One region of the Bradyrhizobium sp. USDA 3256 genome, then DNA from elsewhere that is predicted to be linked to it. Evidence: predicted binding sites of a transcription regulator. Region 1 holds the regulator's gene; each other region holds the start of a gene.
The links. Region 1 encodes PhoB, which activates phosphate uptake and scavenging genes when phosphate is short. Its sites were predicted from a motif close to TGTCATNNANCTGTCAT; they were not measured.
Positions count from the first base shown of each region.

Region 2: the regulator PhoB is predicted to act here: its motif matches at 2,027-2,043, upstream of ACVWY5_RS08325 (alkaline phosphatase D family protein).
Region 3: the regulator PhoB is predicted to act here: its motif matches at 2,554-2,570, upstream of phnC (phosphonate ABC transporter ATP-binding protein).

Region 1 is NZ_JBSSAE010000002.1:8,608,364-8,616,232, reverse strand. Features, by position in the region: gene ACVWY5_RS42465 (GcrA family cell cycle regulator) at 458-970, shown strand; gene phoB (phosphate regulon transcriptional regulator PhoB) at 1,200-1,910, opposite strand; gene phoU (phosphate signaling complex protein PhoU) at 2,040-2,756, opposite strand; gene pstB (phosphate ABC transporter ATP-binding protein PstB) at 2,863-3,681, opposite strand; gene pstA (phosphate ABC transporter permease PstA) at 3,678-4,523, opposite strand; gene pstC (phosphate ABC transporter permease subunit PstC) at 4,528-5,517, opposite strand; gene pstS (phosphate ABC transporter substrate-binding protein PstS) at 5,747-6,757, opposite strand; gene ACVWY5_RS42430 (ATP-binding protein) at 6,893-7,869, opposite strand, start outside.
Region 2 is NZ_JBSSAE010000002.1:1,390,727-1,398,595, reverse strand. Features, by position in the region: gene ACVWY5_RS08330 (aldo/keto reductase) at 1-189, opposite strand, end outside; gene ACVWY5_RS08325 (alkaline phosphatase D family protein) at 357-1,937, opposite strand; gene ACVWY5_RS08320 (hypothetical protein) at 2,184-2,615, opposite strand; gene ACVWY5_RS08315 (indolepyruvate ferredoxin oxidoreductase family protein) at 2,741-6,214, opposite strand; gene ACVWY5_RS08310 (hypothetical protein) at 6,435-7,385, shown strand; gene ACVWY5_RS08305 (carboxymuconolactone decarboxylase family protein) at 7,434-7,869, shown strand, end outside.
Region 3 is NZ_JBSSAE010000002.1:1,367,726-1,375,594, forward strand. Features, by position in the region: gene ACVWY5_RS08190 (DUF1045 domain-containing protein) at 1-642, opposite strand, end outside; gene ACVWY5_RS08195 (alpha-D-ribose 1-methylphosphonate 5-triphosphate diphosphatase) at 652-1,824, opposite strand; gene ACVWY5_RS08200 (LbetaH domain-containing protein) at 1,821-2,486, opposite strand; gene phnC (phosphonate ABC transporter ATP-binding protein) at 2,697-3,512, shown strand; gene phnD (phosphonate ABC transporter substrate-binding protein) at 3,592-4,524, shown strand; gene phnE (phosphonate ABC transporter, permease protein PhnE) at 4,604-5,488, shown strand; gene phnE (phosphonate ABC transporter, permease protein PhnE) at 5,485-6,333, shown strand; gene phnF (phosphonate metabolism transcriptional regulator PhnF) at 6,502-7,227, opposite strand; gene phnG (phosphonate C-P lyase system protein PhnG) at 7,344-7,805, shown strand; gene phnH (phosphonate C-P lyase system protein PhnH) at 7,810-7,869, shown strand, end outside.

The DNA.
Region 1 (7,869 bases):
TTGCCGCGCGCCTTGACGCCAGCGCAGCAACGGCCAGCTTCGGAAAACAAAACGGCCGCCTTTGCGGGCGGCACGTGGCGGGCATTCTATGCTGCGGTCAGTAAGTGTCAATCGCCACGAAGTGGCCTTCCTGCAATGCGAAACGAGCGCAATCCGGAGCATTCCGGTGCGGTGGAAAAGCCTCATCGAAATGCTTAACTGTGTGGGAACATGTGGACGCACGGCCGCGGACTCTTGCGCCTGAGTCACGCCATATTGTAGCGTTTGGCCTGTCGGGTACGACATCTCGTGCGGCGGTACTGGACCCTCTAAGTAGCCTTCGTGTCTCGCGTAAACGTTCGGGCGCAACACCGTGCCCGGCGAGGGCTAAGGGATTCTGGCCGCAGGGATATTTGTCCAGATTGGCTCGCAGCGCCGCTCCAACGATTGGCCGGCGCTACGCGAAGGGAAGAATGCGATGACTGTATTGACCTGGTCCGACGATCGCGTCGAGCAGCTGAAGAAGCTCTGGGAGTCCGGCCTGTCGGCCAGCCAGATCGCGGCGGAACTTGGCAATGTGACGCGAAACGCCGTGATCGGCAAAGTGCATCGGCTCGGCCTCTCCGGCCGCGCCAAGGCGCCCTCCACGGCCGCGCCGCGGCAGCGCAAGGCTCGCCCCGCCCAGCACATGATGCGGGTGGCGCGACCGGTCTCGCGCGGCAACACCGCGCTGGCGCACGCCTTCGAGGTCGAAATGGAGCCCGATCCGATCTCCTACGACAATGTGGTGCCAATGAGCCAGCGGCTCTCGCTGCTCGAGCTGAACGAGGCCACCTGTCATTGGCCGGTCGGCGATCCCTCGAGCCCGGAATTCTTCTTCTGCGGCGGCAAGGCGCTCGCCGGCCTGCCCTATTGCGCGCATCACTCGCGCGTCGCCTACCAGCCCGCCGCCGATCGCCGCCGGCCGTCGGCGAAACCGCAGATCAAGTGAGCACTCGGGAAAACGTCGGAAGACCTCAAAAACAAATCCCCGCGAAAGCGGGGATTTTTTTGTGTGACGCAGCCCGGCTATATCACCAGCGTCGTCCCGGTGCATGCCGGGACCCATACGCCGCGGCCGGCGCAATCGGCAAGCGGCCAGACGGCTTTCTAACAACGCCCATTGGTGGCTATTGATCCCGGCTTTCGCCGTGTTGCGGTTTATGAATGCCGCTTGGCCGTTACGGCTGCGGCTCGGCCTTGGCAAAGCGGTCATCGAGCGCGTAGCCGGCGCCGCGCACGGTGCGGATCGGGTCCTGCTCGCGGCCGGGATTGAGGAGCTTACGCAGACGGCCGATATGCACGTCGACGGTGCGCTCATCGATGTAGATGTCGCGGCCCCAGACGCTGTCGAGCAGTTGCTCGCGGCTGAAGACGCGGCCGGGATGCTCGAGAAAGAATTCGAGCAGGCGATACTCGGTCGGCCCGAGATCGATCGGACGGCCCGAGCGCGCCACGCGGCGCTTCTCGCGGTCGAGCTCGATGTCGCCGTAGGTCAACACGGTCGCAAGCCGCTCCGGGCTGGCGCGGCGCAAGAGGCCCTTCACCCGCGCCAGCAGCTCCGGCACCGAGAACGGCTTGACGATGTAATCGTCGGCGCCGGTGGCAAGCCCGCGTACGCGCTCGCTTTCCTCGCCGCGCGCGGTCAGCATGATGATCGGAAGTTGCTTGGTCTCGGGCCGCGCCCGCAGGCGGCGGCACAGCTCGATGCCGGACAGGCCCGGCAGCATCCAGTCCAGCACCACGAGGTCGGGAACGCGCTCCTTCAGGCGGGTGTCGGCATCGTCGCCGCGCCCGACCGTCTCGACATCGTAGCCTTCCGCATCGAGATTGTAGCGCAACAGCGTCGTCAGCGCTTCCTCGTCTTCGACTACCAGAATGCGTGCGCTCATCGGTTTAAGTTCTTTCTCTGTGGTGATCCGTTGCCCAGACGCAAACCGAAACGCTTACTTCCTTGAGCATAGTCCCCGCGGAAACGAGTTGTCGAAGGACAATCCGGTTCCGCGCTTGCCGATCAAGCCTCAGCTGCCCGGCACCGTGGTGGCAAAAGTGGTCATGTCGCCCTTCGGGCGCTTGTCGGTGATCTGCTGGCCCTCGATCATGTAGAATACGGTCTCGGCGATATTGGTGGCGTGATCGCCGATCCGCTCGATGTTCTTGGCGCAGAACATCAGATGGATGCAGAACGAGATGTTGCGCGGATCTTCCATCATGTAGGTGAGCAGTTCGCGGAACAGCGAGGTGCAGATCGCATCGACCTCCTCGTCGCCCTTCCAGACGTTCATCGCCGCCGGCAGGTCGTGCGCGGCATAGGCGTCGAGCACCGACTTGACCTGCGACAGCACGAGGTCGGTCATGTGCTCGAGGCCGCGGATCAGCTTCAGCGGCTGGAAATCGCTCTCCAGCGCCGCGACGCGCTTGCCCATGTTCTTGGCGAGGTCGCCGATCCGCTCGAGGTCGGTGGCGACGCGCATCGCGCTGACGATCTCACGCAGGTCGATCGCCATCGGCTGGCGGCGCGCGATCGTCAGCACCGCGCGCTCTTCGATGTTGCGCTGCAGATTGTCGATCTCGATGTCGGCGGCGACCACGCGCTTGCCGAGCGCGACGTCGCGACGGATCAGCGCGTCGACCGACTCGGTAATCATCCGTTCGACCAGGCCGCCCATCTCGGCGACCAGGCGGGTCAACTCCTGCAGGTCGCTGTCGAATGCCTTGGCGGTATGTTCAGAAGCCATCGCTTGTCTCCCTCAACCATGGTCCCGGGGATCATGGTTTCGTGTCCTGAATTTTAGCATGACCTGATCGGAAAACCGGTTGCCACTTTTCCGGATCATGCGCCGGTCAACCGAACCGGCCGGTGATGTAGTCCTGGGTGCGCCGATCGCTCGGTGAGGTGAAGATCTTGTTGGTGTCGTCGAACTCGATCAGCTCGCCGAGATACATGAAGGCGGTCTTGTCGGAGACGCGCGCCGCCTGCTGCATGTTGTGGGTGACGATCGCGATCGTGTAGTCCTCGGAGAGCTCCTGGATCAGTTCCTCGACCTTGGCGGTCGAGATCGGGTCGAGCGCCGAGCACGGCTCGTCGAACAGGATCACCTCGGGACGCACCGCCACGGTGCGCGCGATGCACAGCCGCTGCTGCTGGCCGCCGGAGAGCGACAGGCCGGAGGCGTTCAGCTTGTCCTTGACCTCGTTCCACAGCGCGCCGCCGCGCAGCGCCTTCTCGACCCGGTCGTCCATCTCGGACTTCGAAATCTTCTCGTAGAGGCGGATGCCGAAGGCGATGTTCTCGTAGATCGTCATCGGGAACGGCGTCGGCTTCTGGAACACCATGCCGACCCGCGCGCGTAACAAATTAAGATCGAGCTTGGGGTCGAGAATGTTGGTCTGGTCCAGCATCAGCTGGCCGACCGCGCGCTGGCCCGGATACAGGTCGTACATCCGGTTGAAGATGCGCAGCAGGGTCGACTTGCCGCAGCCGGACGGGCCGATGAACGCCGTGACGCGGTTGGTGCCGAGCGTAAGGTTGATGTTCTTCAGCGCGTGGTGCTCGCCGTAATAGAAGTTGAGGTTTCGCACCGTGACCTTCGGCGGCGCTTCCGGCAGCGGAACCTGGGGAACGTGGCCTGCGGCAGTCGTGGAGACGGAAAGCTCGGTCATTTTGCGGCCCTTTCGGCACCAAGGATACGCGCGCCGATATTCAACGCGAGCACGGTGAATGTGATGAGCAGCGCACCGCTCCACGCCAGCTCTTTCCAGTAGGCGTAGGGGCTCTGCACGAAGTTGTTGATGGTTACCGGCAGGTTGGCCATCGTCTTGGTCAGATCCAGGCTGAAGAACTGGTTCGACAGCGCGGTGAACAGCAGCGGCGCGGTCTCGCCAGCGACGCGGGCGGTCGCCAGCAGCACGCCGGTGATCAGACCCGATCGCGCAGCACGATAAGCGATCCGCTTGATCACCAGCGAACGCGGCAGGCCGAGCGCGGAGGCGGCCTCGCGCAGCGGATTGGGCACCAAGAGCAGCATGTCCTCGGTGGTGCGCAGCACGACCGGGATCACGATCACCGCGAGCGCGAGGCTGCCTGCGATCGCCGAGAAGCCGCGCATCGGCACCACCACCGCACCATAGATGAACAGGCCGATGATGATCGAGGGCGCGCTGAGCAGGATGTCGTTGATGAAGCGGATCACCGAGGTCAGCTTGTCGTGCTTGCCGTATTCGGCGAGGTAGGTGCCGGCGAACAGGCCAAGCGGCGCGCCGATGCCGACGCCGATCACGGTCATGATGACCGAGCCGACGATGGCGTTGAGCAGGCCGCCTTCGGTCGAGCCGGGCGGCGGCGTGTTCTGGGTGAACAGCTGCACGCTGAGGCCGGCAAGGCCGTTATAGAGCAGCGTGATCAGAATCAGCGCCAGCCAGGTGACGCCGAACAGCGCGGCGCCGACGCAGAGTGCGCGGATGACGATGTCGCTGCGGCGGCGGGATTTGTAGATCGGGTTCATGGCGTTACTTCCCCGCCTTCTTTTCAAGCCGCATCAGCATCAGCCGCGCGCCGGCGAGCACGAAGAAGGTCAGCACAAACAGCAGCAAGCCGAGCAGGATCAGGCCGGACTGGTGCAGGCCGTCGCTCTCGGCGAATTCGCTGGCGATCGCCGCCGAGATCGTGGTGCCAGGCGCGAAGATCGACGACGAGATGCGGAACGAGTTGCCTATGATGAAGGTCACCGCCATGGTCTCGCCGAGGGCGCGGCCGAGCGCCAGCATGATGCCGCCGATCACGCCGACGCGGGTGTAGGGGATCACGACGCTGCGGACGACCTCCCAGGTTGTGCAGCCCATGCCGTAGGCGGCCTCCTTCAGCACCGGCGGCACGGTCTTGAACACGTCGACCGAGATCGCGGTGATGAAGGGCAGCACCATGATCGCAAGGATCAGCGCGGCGTTGAACAGGCTGAGATAGGACGGCGGGCCGGCGAACACCGCGCCCAGCACCGGGACGCCCTCGAAGATCCGGATCATGAAAGGCTGGAACGTGTTGGCCAGGAACGGGCCGAGCACGAAGAAGCCCCACATGCCGTAGATGATCGAGGGAATGCCGGCGAGCAGCTCGATCGCGATGCCGATCGGGCGGCGCAGCACTTGCGGGCAGAGCTCGGTGAGGAACACGGCGATGCCGATGCCGACCGGAATGGCGATCAGCATCGCGATGACCGAGGTGATCAGCGTGCCGTAGATCGGGCCGAGCGCGCCGAGCACCGGCGGATCGGCCGAGGGTGCCCAGCGCTGCGTCCAGAGGAAGGCGAAGCCGTATTCCTTCATCGCCGGCCAGGCGCCGACGATCAGCGACAGGATGATGCCGCCGAGGATCAACAGAACCGAAATCGCCGAGATGCGGGTGATCCAATAGAAGGTGAGGTCACCGAGCTTAAAGGCGCTGAGGGCCTTGGCGCGATCGTAAGGTCCCGCGGCTTCCATCACATCGCTCTGAACAGCCATGTCTGCCACGCCAATCCCCTCTTTAGTATGCAAAAGCCACGCAAACCGCTACGCCCCGAAGCGATCTTCATTGACGCATTTGGCCGGGCGTCGTCGTTCCAGCCACGCCCCTTGAGGCGCGAACCCCGGCCTCGATCCCGCGCTTGTTGCCGCGGTGATGGAGACCGGGTCTTGGTCGCTCGACCTGTGCCGCGATCGAGTCGGCACAGGTCCTGTCGCAGCGTCGGACTTAGCTCTTGATGTCCGACGACCAGGTCTTCTCGATCAGCTTGACGACCGAGTCCGGCATCGGGATGTAGTCGAGCTCTTCGGCCGCCTTGTCACCCTTCTCGAAGGCGTATTTGAAGAACTTGAGCGCTTCCTGCGAGGCCGCCTTGTCGGTCGAGTCCTTGTGCATCAGGATGAAGGTCGCCGCGGTGATCGGCCAGGAGGCCTCGCCCGGCTGGTCGGTGAGGATCACGTAGTAGCCGGGAGCCTTGGCCCAGTCGGCATTCGAGGCGGCAGCCTGGAAGGCAGCCATGGTCGGCTGCACGGTCTTGCCGGCCTTGTTGACCAGCCCGGTGTAGGTCAGCTTGTTCTGCTTGGCGTAGGCATACTCGACATAGCCGATCGCGTTCTTGGTCTGGCTGATGTTGCCGGCGACGCCTTCGTTGCCCTTGGCGCCGACGCCGACCGGCCACTCGACCGCGGTGCCGGAACCGACCTTGGACTTCCAGTCGGCGTTCGACTTTGAGAGATAGTCGGTGAAGTTGAAGGTGGTGCCCGAACCATCCGAACGGCGCACGACGGTGATCGCGTCGCCCGGCAGGGTCAGCTTCGGATTGAGCTTGGCGATCGCCGCGTCATTCCACTTGGTGATCTTGCCGAGATAGATGTCGCCGAGCACTTCGCCCGACAGGACCAGGTCACCCGGTTTGATGCCTTCGAGGTTCACGACCGGGACTATCGCGCCCATTACCATCGGCCACTGCACGAGACCGTCCTTCTCGAGCTGCTCGTGCTTGAGCGGCGCGTCGGTGGCGCCGAAGGTCACGGTCTTGGCCTGGATCTGCTTGATGCCGGCGCCGGAGCCGATCGACTGGTAGTTCAGACCGTTGCCGGTCTCCTTCTTGTATGCGTCAGCCCACTTCGAATAGATCGGGAACGGAAACGTCGCGCCCGCGCCGGTAATATCGGCAGCGAAGGCCGACGTCGAAGCGGCGATCATGCCGGCTGCGACGATTGCTTTGATGAAATTCATGGGTGGTCTCCATCCTGTGAGCGAAGCGCCGAATGCGCCCGATCGCGCTCACGCCGGTCCATCTAGGAGCGGTCGGTGCTGCTTTTACGAAGGTTGGATGACAGTTGGATGACAGCGCTAAGCTTCTGAAAACGCTTAGCTTTGAGTTGGTAACGGGGTCTTCGGCCGGGGAAAACACGCGGTAAAAGTGGCGCCGTTCCTCGGCACGCTCTCGATCAAAAGACGCCCGCGATGACGGTTAAGAATATGTTTCACCAGCGATAATCCGAGGCCCGTTCCGCCCTGGTTGCGGCTGTCGCCGACGTCGACCCGGTAGAAGCGCTCGGTCAGCCGCGGCAGGTGCTCCGGGGCGATGCCGGGGCCGAAATCCCGTACCATGACACGGATTTCGGGGGCCCCCTCGCCCGATGCGCCCGAAACGGCCTGATTCAGCGACACTATGACGCGGCCCCCGGAGGCGCCGTATTTGAGGGCGTTCTCGATCAGGTTCTCGAACAGGCGGAGCAGTTCCTCGCGGTCGCCGGCGATCATGACCGGGGCCTGAGGCAGGTCGACCTCGATCTCGACCTGGCGCTCGCTGGCCAGTGCCTCGAGCCCGTCGGCGACCTGGCGGATGATCGGCACGATGTCGATCGAGGCCTCGGGCCGCACATGGGCCGACAGCTCGACCCGCGACAGCGACAGCAAATCGTCGATCAGCCGCGCCATGCGGGTCGCCTGGGTGTGCATGATGCCGAGGAAGCGCTCGCGCGCCCGCGCGTCCTCGCGCGCCGGTCCCTGCAGCGTGTCGATGAAGCCGGACAAGGCGGCGAGCGGCGTGCGCAGCTCGTGGCTGGCATTGGCGACGAAGTCGGCGCGCATCTCCTCGACCCGGCGCAGAGGCGTCAGGTCGTGGAAGGTCATCAGCATGCACTTCTCGGTGCCGCCGAACTGGGTCGGCACCGGCACCGGCGTGATCACCAGTTCCATCCAGCGATCGACCGGAACGTGGTCGGTGTAGGTGGCGCGGCGCGGCTCGGTGGTCGCGATCGCCTCGCGCAGCGCGGTGATGATCTCCGGCGAACGCAGGGCAAATTGCGCCAGTTCGTTCTTGCGCAGCGCCGGCGCGAGCT
Region 2 (7,869 bases), 7.2 Mb from region 1:
CGCGACATTCGAGGCAGCGATCGCCGCCCCGATCGCCTCTTCATTGCCGTACATCTCGGCGGTGTCGATATGCCGATAGCCGAGCCCAAGCGCGCTCTCTACCGCCGCGCGGCAGGTATCGCCCTGCATGCGGAAGGTGCCGAGCCCGAGCTGCGGCAGGCTGATGCCCTGTGTCTGCAGATTTTCCATGGATGGCTCCTGACGCGTGGGACGCCGATGCCATCGACGACGTCACGCCAGCAAATCGTTTCGTGGGAATGAAATTGGCAGGACTGCCGACACGCAGTCTGCCCGCAAACCGGCCCCTCGGGCAAGACGCCGGCAATCAAGATGTCGCGACGGGATCAGAGAGGGCGCTAGATGTGCTGCGCCATGATCTGGCCGGGCCGCGCGTCCGGCCGCGGCTCGATATCGACCGACCAGAGGTCGTGGTTGTCGACGTCCTTCAGCGTCACCGTCATCACGCCGGTCTTGCCGTCGATGTCGACGCGGCCGAAGAATTGCAGCCCGAAGCACGGCGCGAGATTGTCGCCCTGCTCGGTCGAGCAGCCCTTCTGGTACATCGCCTTCGGGCCAAAGGTGTTGTCGAGCTCACCCGGCGACCAGGTGCCGGCATGCAGCGGACCGGAGACGAACTCCCAGAACGGCTCGAACTCCTGGAACACCGCGCGGTTCGGATCATAATGATGCGCGGCGGTGTAGTGCATGTCGGCGGTGAGCCACACCGTGTTGCGGACCCCGGCGCGCTTCATGAAGGACAACAGATCGGCGATCTCGTGCTCGCGCCGCGCGGGCGGACCGTCGCCGAGCGCGACCGCATCGAGGCTGACGAGACCGATCGGCAGATCCGCGGCGATCACCTTCCAGACAGCATCCGACGCCACCAGTTCCCGCTTCAGCCAGGCAAGCTGGCTCTGGCCGAGGATGCGGGCCTGGTCCGGATCGCCCTGCTGGTTCCAGCTGGAATCGCGGTAGGAGCGCATGTCGATGATGAAGACGTCGAGCAGCGGCCCATAGGGAATCTTGCGGTAGACGCGGCCATCGCGCTCCGGCATCAGCCGCATCGGCATGAATTCGTGGAAGGCGCGGCGTGCCCGCGCCACCAGGCGCGAGCTGCCGTCAGCCTCATAGCCGGTCGCATCGGTGGTGCCGAGCGGCGACCAGTCGTCGGCCACCTCGTGGTCGTCCCACTGCGCGAACATCGGCACCTCGGCGTGGAAGGTGCGAAAATTGTCGTCGAGCCAGTTGTATTTGTAGTTGCCGCGAAACTGATCGAGGCTTTGCGCGACGGCGGATTTCTCCTCGGTGACGATGTTGCGCCAGATCTCACCGTTGGGGAGTTTCTGCTCCGACGGCACCGTGCAATCGGCGTAGATGTGATCGCCGGAATGGATGAAGAAGTCCGGGCGCTCGTTCAGCATGGTGCGGTAGCTGCGCAGGCCCCCGCGCGCGGGGTCGATGCCCCAGCCCTGCCCGACGACGTCGCCGGACCAGACGAACGAGACGGGACGCCGGTCGGCCGGCGCGGTTCTGAAATGGCCGACCCGGCTTTCGCCTGATGTGCCGTCGCGGTCCTCGAAGCGCACGCGATAGAACAGGTCCTGGCCCGGCGGCAGGCCGTCGAGCAGCAGCTTGGCGGTGAAGTCGCGCTCGGGCAGCGCATCGGCGGACGCGGCGCGCAGGATGCTGGCGAAGCTTTCGACCGCGGCGCATTCGACGTGCATCCGCGCGGCACGATCGGCGCGGGCCCAGATGACAGCGGAATCGCTTGCGACGTCGCCGGACTGGATGCCCGCGATCGCCGGCCGATCCGCGGCGCGGCTCAGATATGGTTTGGCCAGCGCGCCGAATCCCGCCAGCGCGGCGGTCGACGCCGAGCGCACCAGAAGCTGGCGCCGGGTGAGGCCTCGCCGCCCCGCGGAGATCGCTGTCGGCATCGAATAACCTTCGTCGAATCGCAACGAAGGTTTTGCCTGCGCTCCTTGACTCCGGCCTTACGGTTTCTTGACTCTCTGCCGACGGTTTTGCGACGGCGGGATGACTCGGTTACGTCGATTGGAACGCAGCACGCCGAGCATTCGATCTAAACCCGTCATCCTGAAGCGCGAGCGGAGCGAGCCTCGAAGGATGACGGGTTTAACATTCTTGTGGATGCGCACGTGGATCTGCGCGAGAGCGCCGCCTCACCGATGCCAGTTGCAAATGCCGCCGGTGCGGCACGGCCAGGTCTGGATCCGTGTGTCGCGGGCCTCCGCATCGAGCGGGTTCGAGTGGCGGCGCGCGAGCTTGGCGCGGGCGGGCACGCGCACTTCCGCGCGCTTCTTCTCGTGCGGTGCGGTCACCCTGGTGGTCCGCACGGCTTTCTTCGGCGCGACTTTCGGCTCCTCGACCTGCGGCTCGACATTTGCCTGCTGATCGGGGCCATGGTCGGTCTTCGCCTCGACCGGAACGGGCTCGAACTGTGTCGGCGGGCCAAGCCGCTTCGGCGACAGCACCGCCTTGGAGAGATCGAGGCTGAAGAATTCGCTGGGGCCGTACTCGTCGGCCAACGCCACGCCACCCCAAGTCAGGCACGCGGTGCAAACGATTGCAACAAAAGCGTTTTTCAGGACCATCAAACGGCCTCCTGAAATCACTCGAACAGACAGCCATCATGTAGGGGCTCGGCCGCGCGAATCCAGCCGCTGGTTGCGGGCAGAGTTACCGGTCACCAGGGCGGCCGTGGAAAGTTCCCCGGCCCCTATTCAGCCGCCTGCGCCAGCGGCTGGTTGATCGCGCACTCCAGCCGCGCGCATTCGGTGCGATAGCGGGCGACGTTGCCCTCCTTGATGTGGCCATAACCACGCACGAGGTCCGCGGCCTTCGCTAGCGCCACGAGGCGCGGCAAGTCGAGCGGCTTCTTGCTGTCGAGGTGACGCAGGATCATCGCCGAATACTCGACCGGCAATGCGCGCTCCATCTTGCGCTCGGCGGTATAGCCGAAGATGTCAAAGGCGGTGCCGCGCAGGCCCTTCAGCTTTGCGAGCATGCCGAACGCGGTGAAAATCCACGGACCGAATTCGCGCTTCTGCAGCCGCCCGGTGACGGGATCACGCTGGGCCAGCAGCGGCGGCGCCAGCAAGACCTTCAAGCCGGAATTGCCTTCGAACTGCTCCCTCAAGGCCTTGCTGAACTCGCCGTCGGAATAGAGCCGCGCGACCTCGTATTCGTCCTTGTAGGCCATCAGCTTGAACAGGCCCTTTGCGAAGGCTTCGGTCAGGTCCTGCGAGCCCGGCGCGGCCGCCGCCTCGGCGGTGCGGACGCGAGCGACATCGTCGAGATAGCGCTTGGCATAGGCCGCATCCTGATAGTCGGTGAGGAATTTGGCGCGGAACGCGATCTCCTCATCGAGCGTCTTCTTGGCCGGCGCGGCACCGGCGCTCTTGAAGCGCGCGGCGCTGACCACGCGTTGCAAATCGTGCGCGGCGAGCCGGCCCCATGAGAACGCAGTCTTGTTCATCTCGATGGCGGCGCCGTTGAGCTCGATCGCCTTCAGAATCGCTTCCAGCGACAGCGGGATCGCGCCGCGCTGAAACGCGAAGCCGAGCATGAAGGCGTTGGTGGCGATGCTGTCGCCCATCAGCGCCGTGGCAAGCCCGGTGGCATCGAGGATGTCGAGATCGCCTGGCGTCACGGCGCCGTTCAGCGCATCGCGCATCGAGCTGGCTTCGAAGTCGATATCGGGATCGATCACGAAGCTCGCGGTCGGCAAGAGATCGGCGTTGACCACGGCGCGGGTAACGCCGCGCTCGGCGCGGCTCAGGGCCGGCACGCTGGTGGCGACGACCAGGTCGCAGCCGAGGATCAGGTTGGCGTTGCCCGGCGCGATGCGAACCGTGGTCAGCATGTCGGAGGCGGGCGCGAGCCGGACATGGCTCATGACCGCGCCGTTCTTCTGCGACAGGCCGGTGAAGTCGAGCGTCGAGCAGGCGAGCCCCTCGACATGCGCAGCCATACCGAGCAGCGCGCCGATGGTAATGACGCCGGTGCCGCCGATGCCGGTGATCAGGATGTTGTAGGGATTGCTCAACGCGGCCGCAGGCGGCGTCGGCAAATCGGCGAACAACGCCTTGGGATCGGCCGCGGTGCGGTCGGCCTTGCGCAGCTTGGGATCCTGCACCATCACGAAGCTCGGGCAAAAACCCTCGATGCAGGAGAAATCCTTGTTGCAGTTCGACTGATCGATGCGGCGCTTGCGGCCGAGCTCGGTCTCCAGCGGCTGCACCGAGACGCAGTTCGACGCCACCGAGCAGTCGCCGCAACCCTCGCAGACGCGCTCGTTGATGAAGACGCGCTTGGCGGGATCGGGGAACAGCCCGCGCTTGCGGCGGCGGCGCTTCTCGGCGGCGCAGGTCTGGTCGTAGATCAGGACGGTGAGGCCCTCGACCTCGCGCAGGGTGCGCTGCACGGCATCGAGCTCGCGGCGATGGTGGATGGTGGCGCCGGACGGGAAATAATTGGCGGGATATTTGTCCGGATCGTCGGAGACGATCGCAAGCTTCCTGGTGCCTTCAGCCGCGACCTGATGCGCGATCTGCGACACCGTGAAGCCGCCTTCGGCCGGCTGCCCGCCGGTCATCGCCACCGCATCGTTGTAGAGGATCTTGTAGGTGATGTTGACGCCGGCCGCGGCCGCAGCGCGCAGCGCCAGCAAGCCGGAATGGGTGTAGGTGCCGTCGCCGAGATTCTGGAACACATGCTGTTCGCTGGTGAACGGCGCCTGCCCGATCCAGCTCACGCCCTCCGCGCCCATATGCGAGATGGTCTGGGTGTTGCGGTTCGGCACCGACAGCGCCATGCCGTGGCAGCCGATCCCTGCCATGGCGCGGCTGCCCTCGGGAATCTTGGTCGACGAGTTGTGCGGGCAGCCGGAGCAGAAATACGGCGTGCGCTGCAGCTTCGCGGTGCCCGTGCCCTCGGCGGGGCGATCGAACGCCTCGAGTTTTGCCAAACGCTGCTCCAGCAGCGGGCTGCGGTGACCGAGCTTGCGCAGCCGCGCCACCACGGCGGCGGCGACCATGGTCGGCGTCAGCTCGCCCTCGCTCGGCAGCAGAGGCGCCCCGCTCTCGTCGCGCTTGCCGACCACCGAAGGCCGCTTCGACGCGTCCATGTTGTAGAGGATGCGGACCAGCTGGTCCTCGATGAAGCCGCGCTTCTCCTCGACGACCAGCACATCCTGCAGGCCCTCGGCGAAGGCGCGCGCGCCGCGCGCTTCGAGCGGCCAGGTCAGCGCCACCTTGTAGATGCGCAGCCCGAGCGCCTGCGCATCGGCATCGGTGATGCCGAGATCGGCGAGCGCCTGGCGCAGATCGAGATAGGCCTTGCCGGTCGCCATGATGCCGAGCCGCGCCGGCTTCGAATCCAGCACGATGCGATCGAAGCGGTTGATGCGGGCGAAGGCCGCGACCGCCTCCATCTTGGGCCCGTGCAGCCTGCGCTCGGCCTCGAGCGGCGGATCCGGCCAGCGGATCGAGAGCCCGTCCGGCGGCATCTCGAAATCGTCGGGGATGATGATCTTGATGCGATCGGGATCGCTGACGATCGAGGCCGAGCTTTCCACCGTCTCCGAGATCGCCTTGAAGCCGACCCAGCAGCCGGAATAGCGCGACAGCGCGAAGCCGAGGATGCCGAGGTCGAGATAATCCTGCAGCGTCGCCGGATTGACCACCGGCATCAGCGCCGAGGCAAACACCTGCTCGCTCTGATGCGCCAGGGTGGAGGACTGGCAGCCATGGTCGTCGCCGGCCAGCGCGATCACGCCGCCGTTCGGCGAGGTGCCGGCGGAATTGGCGTGCTTGAGCGCATCGAGCGAGCGGTCGACGCCGGGGCCCTTGCCGTACCAGATGCCGAACACGCCATCGACCTTGGCGCCGGGGAACATGCCGACCTGCTGGCTGCCCCACACCGCGGTCGCCGCCAGATCCTCGTTGAGGCCGGGGACGAAGGCGATGTCATGTTCCCTGAGGAAGGATTTCGCCCGCCACAGCGCGTGGTCGTACATGCCGAGCGGCGAGCCGCGGTAACCGGAGATGAAACCGGCGGTGTTCAGCCCGTTCGCGCGGTCACGTTCGCGCTGCAACATGGGCAATCGGACCAGCGCCTGGGTACCGGAGAGGAAGATTCGTTTCGTATCCAACCGGTACTTGTCGTCCAGTCCAACTTCCATCAACGCCATCAGTTTCCCCGTCAGTCAGCCACGCCGGTCCGAACCGGTCTGATTATCTTCCGAAATGATCATGCATCAGCATGCACTGATTTTGTTATGCATGAACAGCCCCGTTCCATGGCCGCAGCACATATCTCATGTTGCGCATGCGAGGCCTTGTCGCTCTGCGAGGCCTTGCCGCTCTGCAAGGCAGCATCTTTGAAACGGTGGCGCGCAAGGGAGACCAAGGATGATTACAGTCGAATCCGCGTTCACGACGGAAATCGTGGAGAACGGCGATCTGCTGGTGGGTCCCTGGCGCAGCCCGAAGCAGATGCTGCAGGCCCAGACCTACGATTCCCACGCCTCGATCCACGATGATGCAACCGCGCAGAAGCTGGGCTTCCGCGGCGGCACGATCGAGGGGCCGACCCATTTCAGCCAGTTCGCACCGCTGTGCGAGCGGATCTGGGGCCGGGCCTGGTTCATGACCGGATGCCTCTCGGCGCATTACCGCAGCCCGGTGTTCGAAGGCGAAGAGGTGCAGGCCCGGATCGAGAAGCCGAAGCCCGGCCAGACCGTTTGCACGATCGGGATGATCAAGCGTGACGGCACCGAGATCCTGCGCGGCACCGCCTCGATCGACGGCGACGGCAGCGAGACGGCGCTCAGTCACCGGCTCGGCGAATTGAAGCCACTGACCGATCCCGTGATCCTCGCCGATATCAAGGTCGGCATGAAGACGCCGCGGCAGGCGATCAAGATGGATTTCGACCAGAACATGGGCGATCTCTATCCGTTTTCGCTCGCCGACAAGCTCAGGGTGATCACCGAGCCTTCGGACTATTATTCGCTGGAGCACAATCCCTGGGGCCGCGCCATCATCCCGATGGAGATGCTGAGCGTGCTGTTCCAGTACCGCGCGCGCGAGGATCGGCTGCCGGTCCGCGGCCCCGCGGTCGGGCTGTTCGCCGACCAGGAGATCCGTGTTTTGCGCGGGCCGCTCTTCCCCGGCGAGACCTATTGGGTCGAGCGCGAGGTCGTGGCGCTTTCCGGCAGCAAGCGCACCGAGAGCATGTGGGTGCGCTCGACCGTGTTCGATGCCGACAACGCGGTGGTCGCAACGATGCTGCTCAACGGCGCCAGCATGAAGGATTCCTACGCCAACTACGAAAGCGAGCACAAAGCCCTCTACGGCTGAAGCGACAGCCGCCCTCTCCCGCAAGCCGCCGAAAAAAGGACAACAACAATGGCCCGCCTGCCCTATCTCGAAACCGATCAGGTCGCCCCCGAATATCGCGACATGCTCAAGCGCAATACCAATCTGCACAAGCTGCTGGTGAACTCGCCGGACATGGCGCGCGCCTTCAACGGCGTCGGCGGCTATATCCGCTTCAAGAGCAAGCTCGATCCCAGGCTGCGCGAACTCGCGATCCTGCAGGTCGGCTGGCTCGAGCAGTCGGAATACGAATTCACCCACCATGTGAAGATCGGCAAGGAGTTCGGCGTCACCGACGAGGATATCCAGGGCCTGATCGCGGAGACCAAAGGCCAGCCGTCGAAGCTCGAGCCGCTGGCGAAAGCCATCCTGAAGGGCGCCCGCGAGATGGTGCGCGAGCTCGCGATGTCGGAGGCGACCTTCGCCGAGATCAAGCGCGAGCTGTCCGACGAGCACATGACCGACC
Region 3 (7,869 bases), 7.2 Mb from region 1:
GTCGGTCTGCTTGAACAGCGCGATGCGGTCGATTGCGAGCCTCGTGAGGTCGACCGCCGCGAACCGTGTGCGCAGCTGCGCCACGATCGGGCCCCGCCGCTCGTCGCTCAGCCGTCCCGTCAGCGTCATGTGGAAGCGGAACTCCTCCATGACGTAGGGATAGCCCCAGCGGTCGAGATAGTCGCACTGCCGCGCGGTGAGTTTCTCTGGCCTGCGGCGCGCGCGATCTTCCGGTGTCAGCGGCGCGCGGAACGCGTCGAATTCCGTGACGCAATCGGCAGCAAGCTGTTGCAGATCATCCGAGCGGCTGGCCGGGATCACCGCGATGAAGCCGCTGATGGCATCGACCACCGGTTCGATCACCGGAATGCGCCGCGCGCGACCGGCGAAGGCGGCGCAGGCATCGAGAAGCTCGGCCTCGCTCCGACCGTCGGCGAGCGCGGTGGGCGCCTTCAGCGTGGCGTGGAATCCATACTTGCGCGGATCTTCGGTGACCTCGCGCCAGTCGGGCGTGACGCCTTCGGGAAACGGCAACGCGTCGCCTGACACGGCATCGTAGCCGAGCAGCGTCGAACCGAAGCGGTGCAGCGCGCTGTCGGGTGACGGCGCATAGTAGATCGCGTAGCGCGGAGTATTGGCCATGGGACTGAGCTACGCCGCCGCAACCGTCTTGCGCGGCGCGAGCGAATGAACGAGGCAGCTCGCGTCGGCCAGATGCACCAGCCGTCCGGCCGAGATCACGGCGACAATGCGCGGCCGCAGCGGCACCTTGTCGTCGACGACGACGATGTCGGCACGGCGGCCCGCGGCGAGCACGCCGCGGTCGGCGAGCCCGGCCGCGCGGGCCGGCGCCGACGAGATCAGGTCCCAGGCTCTGGCGAGCGGCAGGATGCCGTCGGCGGCGAGGCGGAACGCCGCGAGCAGCTGCGCCGGATAGTAGTAGTCCGACGCCAGCACCGAGCAGAGGCCCTGTGCGATCATGTCGGATGCCTTGGTCCAGCCGGTGTGGCTGCCGCCGCGCACCACATTGGGCGCACCGAACACGATGAAGTCGCCCGCCGCCGCAGCGTCGCGCGCGGTCTCCTCGTTGACGGGGAATTCGGCGATCGTGGCGCCCAGCGCGCGAAACTCCTGGCGCATCGCCGGGCTGTTGTCGTCGTGCGACAGCATGCGGATATCGGCCGCGCGCGCAGCGGCGGCCAGTCGCGCGATCGAGGCAGGCACCTCGGGACGGCGCGCCACGATCCGGTCCAGCATGTCGTTGACGGCCTCGACGGAGAGCCCGGTGCGCTCGGCCAGCTGGTTGCGCTTCTTCGGCTTGACGTTGCTGTGGTCGTTGAAGGCGAACAGGTCTATGCGGCCCTCACTGAGCCATTGAATGATCTCGGCCTCGGCCTCGAGATTGTGGGTCTCGTGGCGCAGATGGAAGCGGGTGTCGGCGGCGAGCTGCGGCCGCAGCGCCTCGATCGCATCGAGCAGCTTGCGCGCATTCTCCGCGCTGCGCAGGCCGGGCTCCCACGACCACGTCGTGCCATGGAACACGGTGGTGATGCCGTTGGCGATCGCCTGCCGGTCGCTGTCGATCAGCGCCACGTCGGTCGGGAAGTCGACGCCGGGGCGCGGCATCATCTGCCGCTCGAACGCATCGCCGTGCAGGTCGATCATGCCGGGCAGCACGAGGAGGCCGCTGGCATCGATGTGCAGCGCGGCGCGACCCTGCTCGGCGTCGAGCGCGCCGATGTCGCGGCCTGCGGTCCGCAGCGAGGTCTCGACCAAGGCGCCGTCAACCAGCGTGCGCCCGCCCTCGATGAAAATGTCCGTCACGATGCGGCGCTCCGTTGTTTGGCTTGTGATTGGGATACGGCCTCGGCCTCATGCTTGTCGAGGAATTCCTCGACCGCGAGCTTGCGAAAGTCAGGCAGGACACGCCGAAGTGTTTCGTGATCCCAGTCCCACCATGCGAGCGCAGCGAGGCGGTCGGCGATCGTCTCGGAGAAGCGCCGCTTCACCGGCCGCGCCGGATTACCGGCGACGATGGTGTAGTCGGGAACGTCCTTGGTCACGATGGCGCCGGCGGCGACGACAGCGCCGGTTCCGACGTTCCGGCCCGGTAACAGGATCGCACCGTGCCCGATCCAGACGTCATGGCCGATATGCACGTGATGCGCACGTCGCCAGTTGAAGAAGTCGGTGTCGTCGCTCTCCCCGGGGAAATACGCGCTGGCGCGGTAGGTGAAATGCGCCTGAGTCGCGCGATGCATCGGGTGGTCGCCGGGATTGATGCGGGTCATCGCGGCGATCGAGCAGAACTTGCCGATCGAAGTGTAGGTGATCTGGCTGTCGTTCACGACGTAAGAATAGTCATCCATGCTGACTTCAAGCAGGATCGTGCGCGCGCCGACCTCGGTATACTTGCCGAGCTTGCTCTCGCGCACCGACGCTGTCGGGTCGACGGTCGGCACAACCGAGAGTGTTTTTCCGGCCATCGGGGCCTCCGCAAATCTTAAAGAATCTTGGGCTTCCGGGGATGCGTGCTCGTCATCGGGACGCTTGATGACAACATCATGACGTCGGGATGACGGCAAGGGAGCGACAAGGGAGGGGTGTGGACGATCGCCGCACCGCAGCGCTGTCGTCACATAACTGTAAAACGCCGGGGATAGCGATGGCCCAACGAGGCGCGGTTGGAGCATTACATGCTGGTGGTGGAAGGTTTGACGTGCCGTTTCGGCACGAAAGCCGCAGTCGACAACGCGTCCTTTTCGATCGCGCCGGGCAGCTTTGTCGGCGTGATCGGCCGCTCCGGTGCCGGCAAGTCGACGCTGCTGCGGATGATCAACCGTCTCGCCGATCCGACCTCCGGCCGTATCCTGTTCGAAGGTACCGACGTCACCGCGTTGCGCGGCAAGGAACTGCGGCGGTGGCGCGCGCGCTCGGCGATGATCTTCCAGCAGTTCAATCTGGTCGGCCGCCTTGACGTGCTGACCAACGTGCTGATGGGCCGGCTGGCCCAGATTCCGTCATGGCGGTCGCTGGCGCAGGTCTGGCCGGAGCAGGACAGGGCGCTGGCGCTGTCGGCGCTCGAGCAATTCGACATCGCCCAGCTGGCGGCGCAGCGCGCCGACCAGCTCTCCGGCGGCCAGCAGCAGCGCGTCGCGATCGCCCGCGCGCTGGTGCAGGAGCCCGACATCATTCTCGCCGACGAGCCGATCGCCTCGCTCGATCCGCGCAACACCAAGATCGTGATGGACGCGCTGCTGCGCATCAACAAGCATTTCGGCATCACTGTGCTTTGCAATCTGCACTCGCTCGACCTGGCGCGGACCTATTGCGACCGCCTGGTCGGCATGGCCGCGGGTCGCGTGGTGTTCGATGGCGCCCCCGCGGCGCTCACCGACCATATCGCCCGCGAGCTCTATGACCTCGAGGCCAATGACGTCATCGGCGCAGCACCGCTGCCCGCGCCCGACGGTGCAACTGCGCCGGCACTCGGCACCGCAGCCGCGGCCTGAGCGTCGCGCATTTTTCAATCTGGGAGGCCGGGCATTTTGCCCGGCCAACAGGTGCAACTACAACAAAAGAGGGGTAGTCATGTTCACTCGTCGCATCATTCTGGCTGGCGCCGCCGCGCTGGCATTTGCCGGTTCGGCCTCCGCGCAGGACTGGAAAGCAAAATACCCGGAGCTCACCTTCGCGGTGGTGCCGGCCGAGAACGCCTCCGGGGTCACCGAGCGCTGGACGCCGTTCGTGGCGTATCTGTCGAAGGAGCTCGGCGTGAAGGTCACGCTGCGCATTGCCAACGACTACGCGGCCGTCATCGAAGGCCAGCGCGCCGGCAACATCCAGATCGCCAGCTACGGCTCGGCCTCGTTCTCTCGCGCGCGCCTGACCGGCGTCAAGACCGACGCGTTCGCCAACGATATGAACGCCGACGGTTCGACCGGCTATTACTCGGTGTTCTTCGTCAAGGCGTCGAGCCCGTACAAGACGGTCGAGGACCTGAAAGGCAAGAATCTCGGCCTGGTCGATCCGAACTCGACGTCCGGCAACAACGTGCCGCGCTTCGAACTCAACAAGATGGGCATCGCGAACGCCGAAGGCTATTTCGGCAAGGTCGTGTTCACCGGCAGCCACGAGAACGCCGTCCTGGCGCTGTCGCAGGGAACCGTTGATGTGGCCGCCAACCAGTGGACCAACGAGGACGATTCCACGCTCGCCCAGATGCTGACCAAGGGCATGCTGAAGAATGCCGACGGCTCGGCGATGAAGAAGGATGATTTCCGCATCATCCACAAGTCGGCGCTGATCATCAACGGCCCCTATGCGTACAACACCGATCTTCCGGAGGACCTGAAGGCCGCGATCGCAAAGGCCTTCTTCGACGCCCCGACCAAGGACAAAGCCGCCTTCGACCGTCTGTCCGACGGTCAGAAGAAGGGCTTCCATCCCGCCACCACCAAGGATTGGGACGGCACCATCGAGCTGATCAAGTTCGTCGACGGTTTGCGCAAGAAGGCGAGCTGATCGCACGCCTGACGTCACGAGGGCCGGGCGTATAGCCCGGCCCTTTCCACTCAACTTCGAACCGGACTGGCACGCGTCGATGGCGACCGCCGTATCCATTCTTCCAGCGCAGCAACTGGCGACATTGGAGGACGCCTACCGCAAGTCCGTCGCACGCAAGCGGTTGAAGGCCGCGCTGGCAACGGCGGCATTCTGTGCGGTGCTGGTGATCGCGGCGTTCGGCGCCGAAGTGAACCTGCGCACGCTGTTCACCTATTTCGGCAATTTCGTCAGCTATTTCGATCGCATCCTGACGCTGGATTCCGGCGCGCGGGTCTGGACCGATCCCGCCGAATGGTTCTGGGGTTGGCATAAGTGGCTGAAGATGCTCGGCGAGACGATCCTGATCAGCTATGTCGGCACGCTGACGGGTGCCGTGCTTGCCTTCGCGCTCAATTTCTTCGCGGCCCAGAATACGTCGCCGGGCCCGTGGGCACGTTTCACGATCCGCCGCCTGCTGGAATTCGCCCGCACCGTCCCTGGCATCGTGTTCGCGTTGATCTTCGTGATCGCGTTCGGCCTCGGGCCGATGGCCGGCGTGCTGGCGATCGCGATCCACACCACCGGGGCGCTCGGCAAGCTGTTTGCCGAGATCGTCGAGAATGCCGACATGAAGCCGGTCGAGGGCATCCGCTCCACCGGCGCGAGCTGGCTGTCCTGCATGCGCTTTGCCGTGCTGCCGCAGGTCTCCGCCGGCTATGCCAGCTATGCGCTGCTGCGCTTCGAGATCAACGTCCGCGAGGCGTCGGTGATGGGCTTCGTCGGCGCCGGCGGCATCGGCCAGGAGCTGGTGGTCGCGATCCGCAAGTTCTACTATTCCGACGTCAGCGCCATCCTCATCACCATCATCGTCACGGTCTTCATCATCGACATTTCGACCGGCTGGCTGCGCGGCCGGCTGTTCGGCAAGGAGACCCGTCGATGAGCCAGATGCCGAGGCCGGACACCACGGAACTGCGCGCGAAGTACCCCGGCGTCTTCGAACGTCCCGCATCGGCACGGCTGGCGATGCCAGCCATGATCGCGGCGGCGCTCGCGATCTTCGTGTTCGGCCTGGTCGATCTCGACTTCTCGCCGTCCAGGCTGATCGCGGGCCTCGGCCAGCTCGGCTGGATCACCATGCTGATGCTTCCGCCGAATCCGGGCTCGTCGTTTCCGCTCTACATGCAGGCGCTCGGCGAGACGCTGTCGATCGCGGTGCTCGGCACCACGCTTGCCGCGGTTTTGGCGCTGCCGGTCAGCCTGCTGGCGGCGCGCAACATCATCCCCTCGAACCTGATCCGCTTTCCGGTGCGCCGCTTCCTGGACTCGATCCGCGGCGTCGATACGCTGATCTGGGCGCTGGTCTGGATCAACGTCGTCGGTCTCGGCCCGTTCGCCGGCGTGCTCGCGATCATGGTGTCCGACTTCGGCGCGTTCGGAAAGCTGTTCTCGGAGGCGATCGAGGCGGCTGATCGCAAGCAGGTCGAGGGCATTCGCGCCTCCGGCGGCAACGCCCTGCACGAAATCCGCTTCGGCCTGCTGCCGCAGGTGCTGCCCGTGATCGCCGGGCAGGTGCTCTACTTCATCGAGTCGAATACCCGTTCGGCGACCATCATCGGCATCGTCGGCGCCGGCGGCATCGGCTTGCAGCTCGCCGAGCAGATCCGCGTGCTGGAATGGCAGAAGGTGTCGTTCCTGATCCTGATGATCCTGATCGCAGTTGCCGCGATCGACTTCATCTCGAGCAAGCTGCGCTTTGCGATCATCGGGCAGCGTGCGGTGGTGTAGCTTCTTCTTCGCCTCTCCCCGCGTGCGGGGAGAGGCCGGAATTTTCGCGTGGCGCAAACTCCGGGTGAGGGGGACTCTCCGGGGACTCACAGCTTCCGGATTCGCGGAGACAGCCCCTCACCCCCACCCTCTCCCCGCCAGAGCGGGGCGAGGGAGAAGTGCTCATCGTCAACCGTTCTCGACCAGAAATTCCACGCGCTCGGCGGCGAAGCGCGAACGCTTGGTCACCAGCGGCTGGTCCAGCATGTCGACGTCGGTTGCGTCGACCACCAGCACCGGCCGGCCCAGCGGCAGGTCGAGCCGCGCGGCGTCGGTCGCATCGACGATCGCTGCGGTGATCCGGGTCGAGGCGCGGTGGTAGTCCTTGACGCCGTAATGCCCGAGCAGCTTCGTCATCGAGCGGACGTTGGCGAATACGCTGCCGGCATCAGGAAACCGCTCGGCCGACAGCCAGGTGGTGGAAACGCAGATCGGCGTCCGGTCGGCGAGCCGCACCGCTTCGATCCGGATCAGCGGCGCACCGATCTTCAGCCCGAGCTCGCGTGCGATCTCGCGATTGGCGGTGTCGCTGCTCGCATCGATCAGCTGGCCGCGCGGCTCGTGGCCGCCGGCGCCGACAATCTCGGAAAACCGCGTGCGTGAGCGCAAGGGATAGGCGAGGCGCTGGGCTTCGACATAGGTGCCGCTGCCGCGCTCGGCGCGCACCAGGCCGCGCTCGGCCAATGCGGCGAGCGCCCGCCGCACGGTGTGCCGGTTGACCCGGTACGTCTCGGCGATCTCCATCTCGCCGGGCAGCTTTTCGCCGGCGGCAAAGCGGCCGTCAGCGATGCCGCGCTCGATGCCGTCGGCGACCTGCCGCCACAAGGCGACGCCGGAACTTTCCTGCATGCTCATGGCGCGGTGATACCAGAAATCTTTGGTTTGTCACGAAACAGTCATGGCGCTCCGCTATCAAGTTGTCTAGTATCATAGACAACTTGATGCAAGCAAGGTTGCCCAAAGGTTTGCCCATGAGTTCGATCGGACCAAACAGCAAACAAGCCCAGCGCAAGGCCGCGATGACCGTGCTGGCGCACGCCGCCGCTGCGGACATCGCCGGCAGGCTGGCGGCGATCGCAGTGCCCGCGCATGAGAACCTGCGTGAGCCGGAAAACGGCCTTGTGATGCTGCGCGGGCGGATCGGCGGCGACGGTGCGCCGTTCAATCTCGGCGAGGCGACGGTGTCGCGCGCGGCGGTGCGGCTTGCGACTGGCGAGGTCGGCTTCGGCTACACGCTCGGCCGCGACGCGCGGAAGGCGCAGATGATCGCGCTGTGCGACGCCATGGTGCAGTCGGCGGAGTTGTCCGGCGAGGTGGAGGCCAAGGTGATTGGGCCGCTGCGCGTCGCCATGAACGCCGAACGCGGCCGCAAGGCAGCGGAAACCGCGGCGACGCGGGTCGATTTCTACACGATGGTGCGCGGTGAGGGATGATGCAATGACGACGATTGCCGAAATGCCCGCGGGCTTTGCCGACAAGGTGCTGTCGGCACAGTCG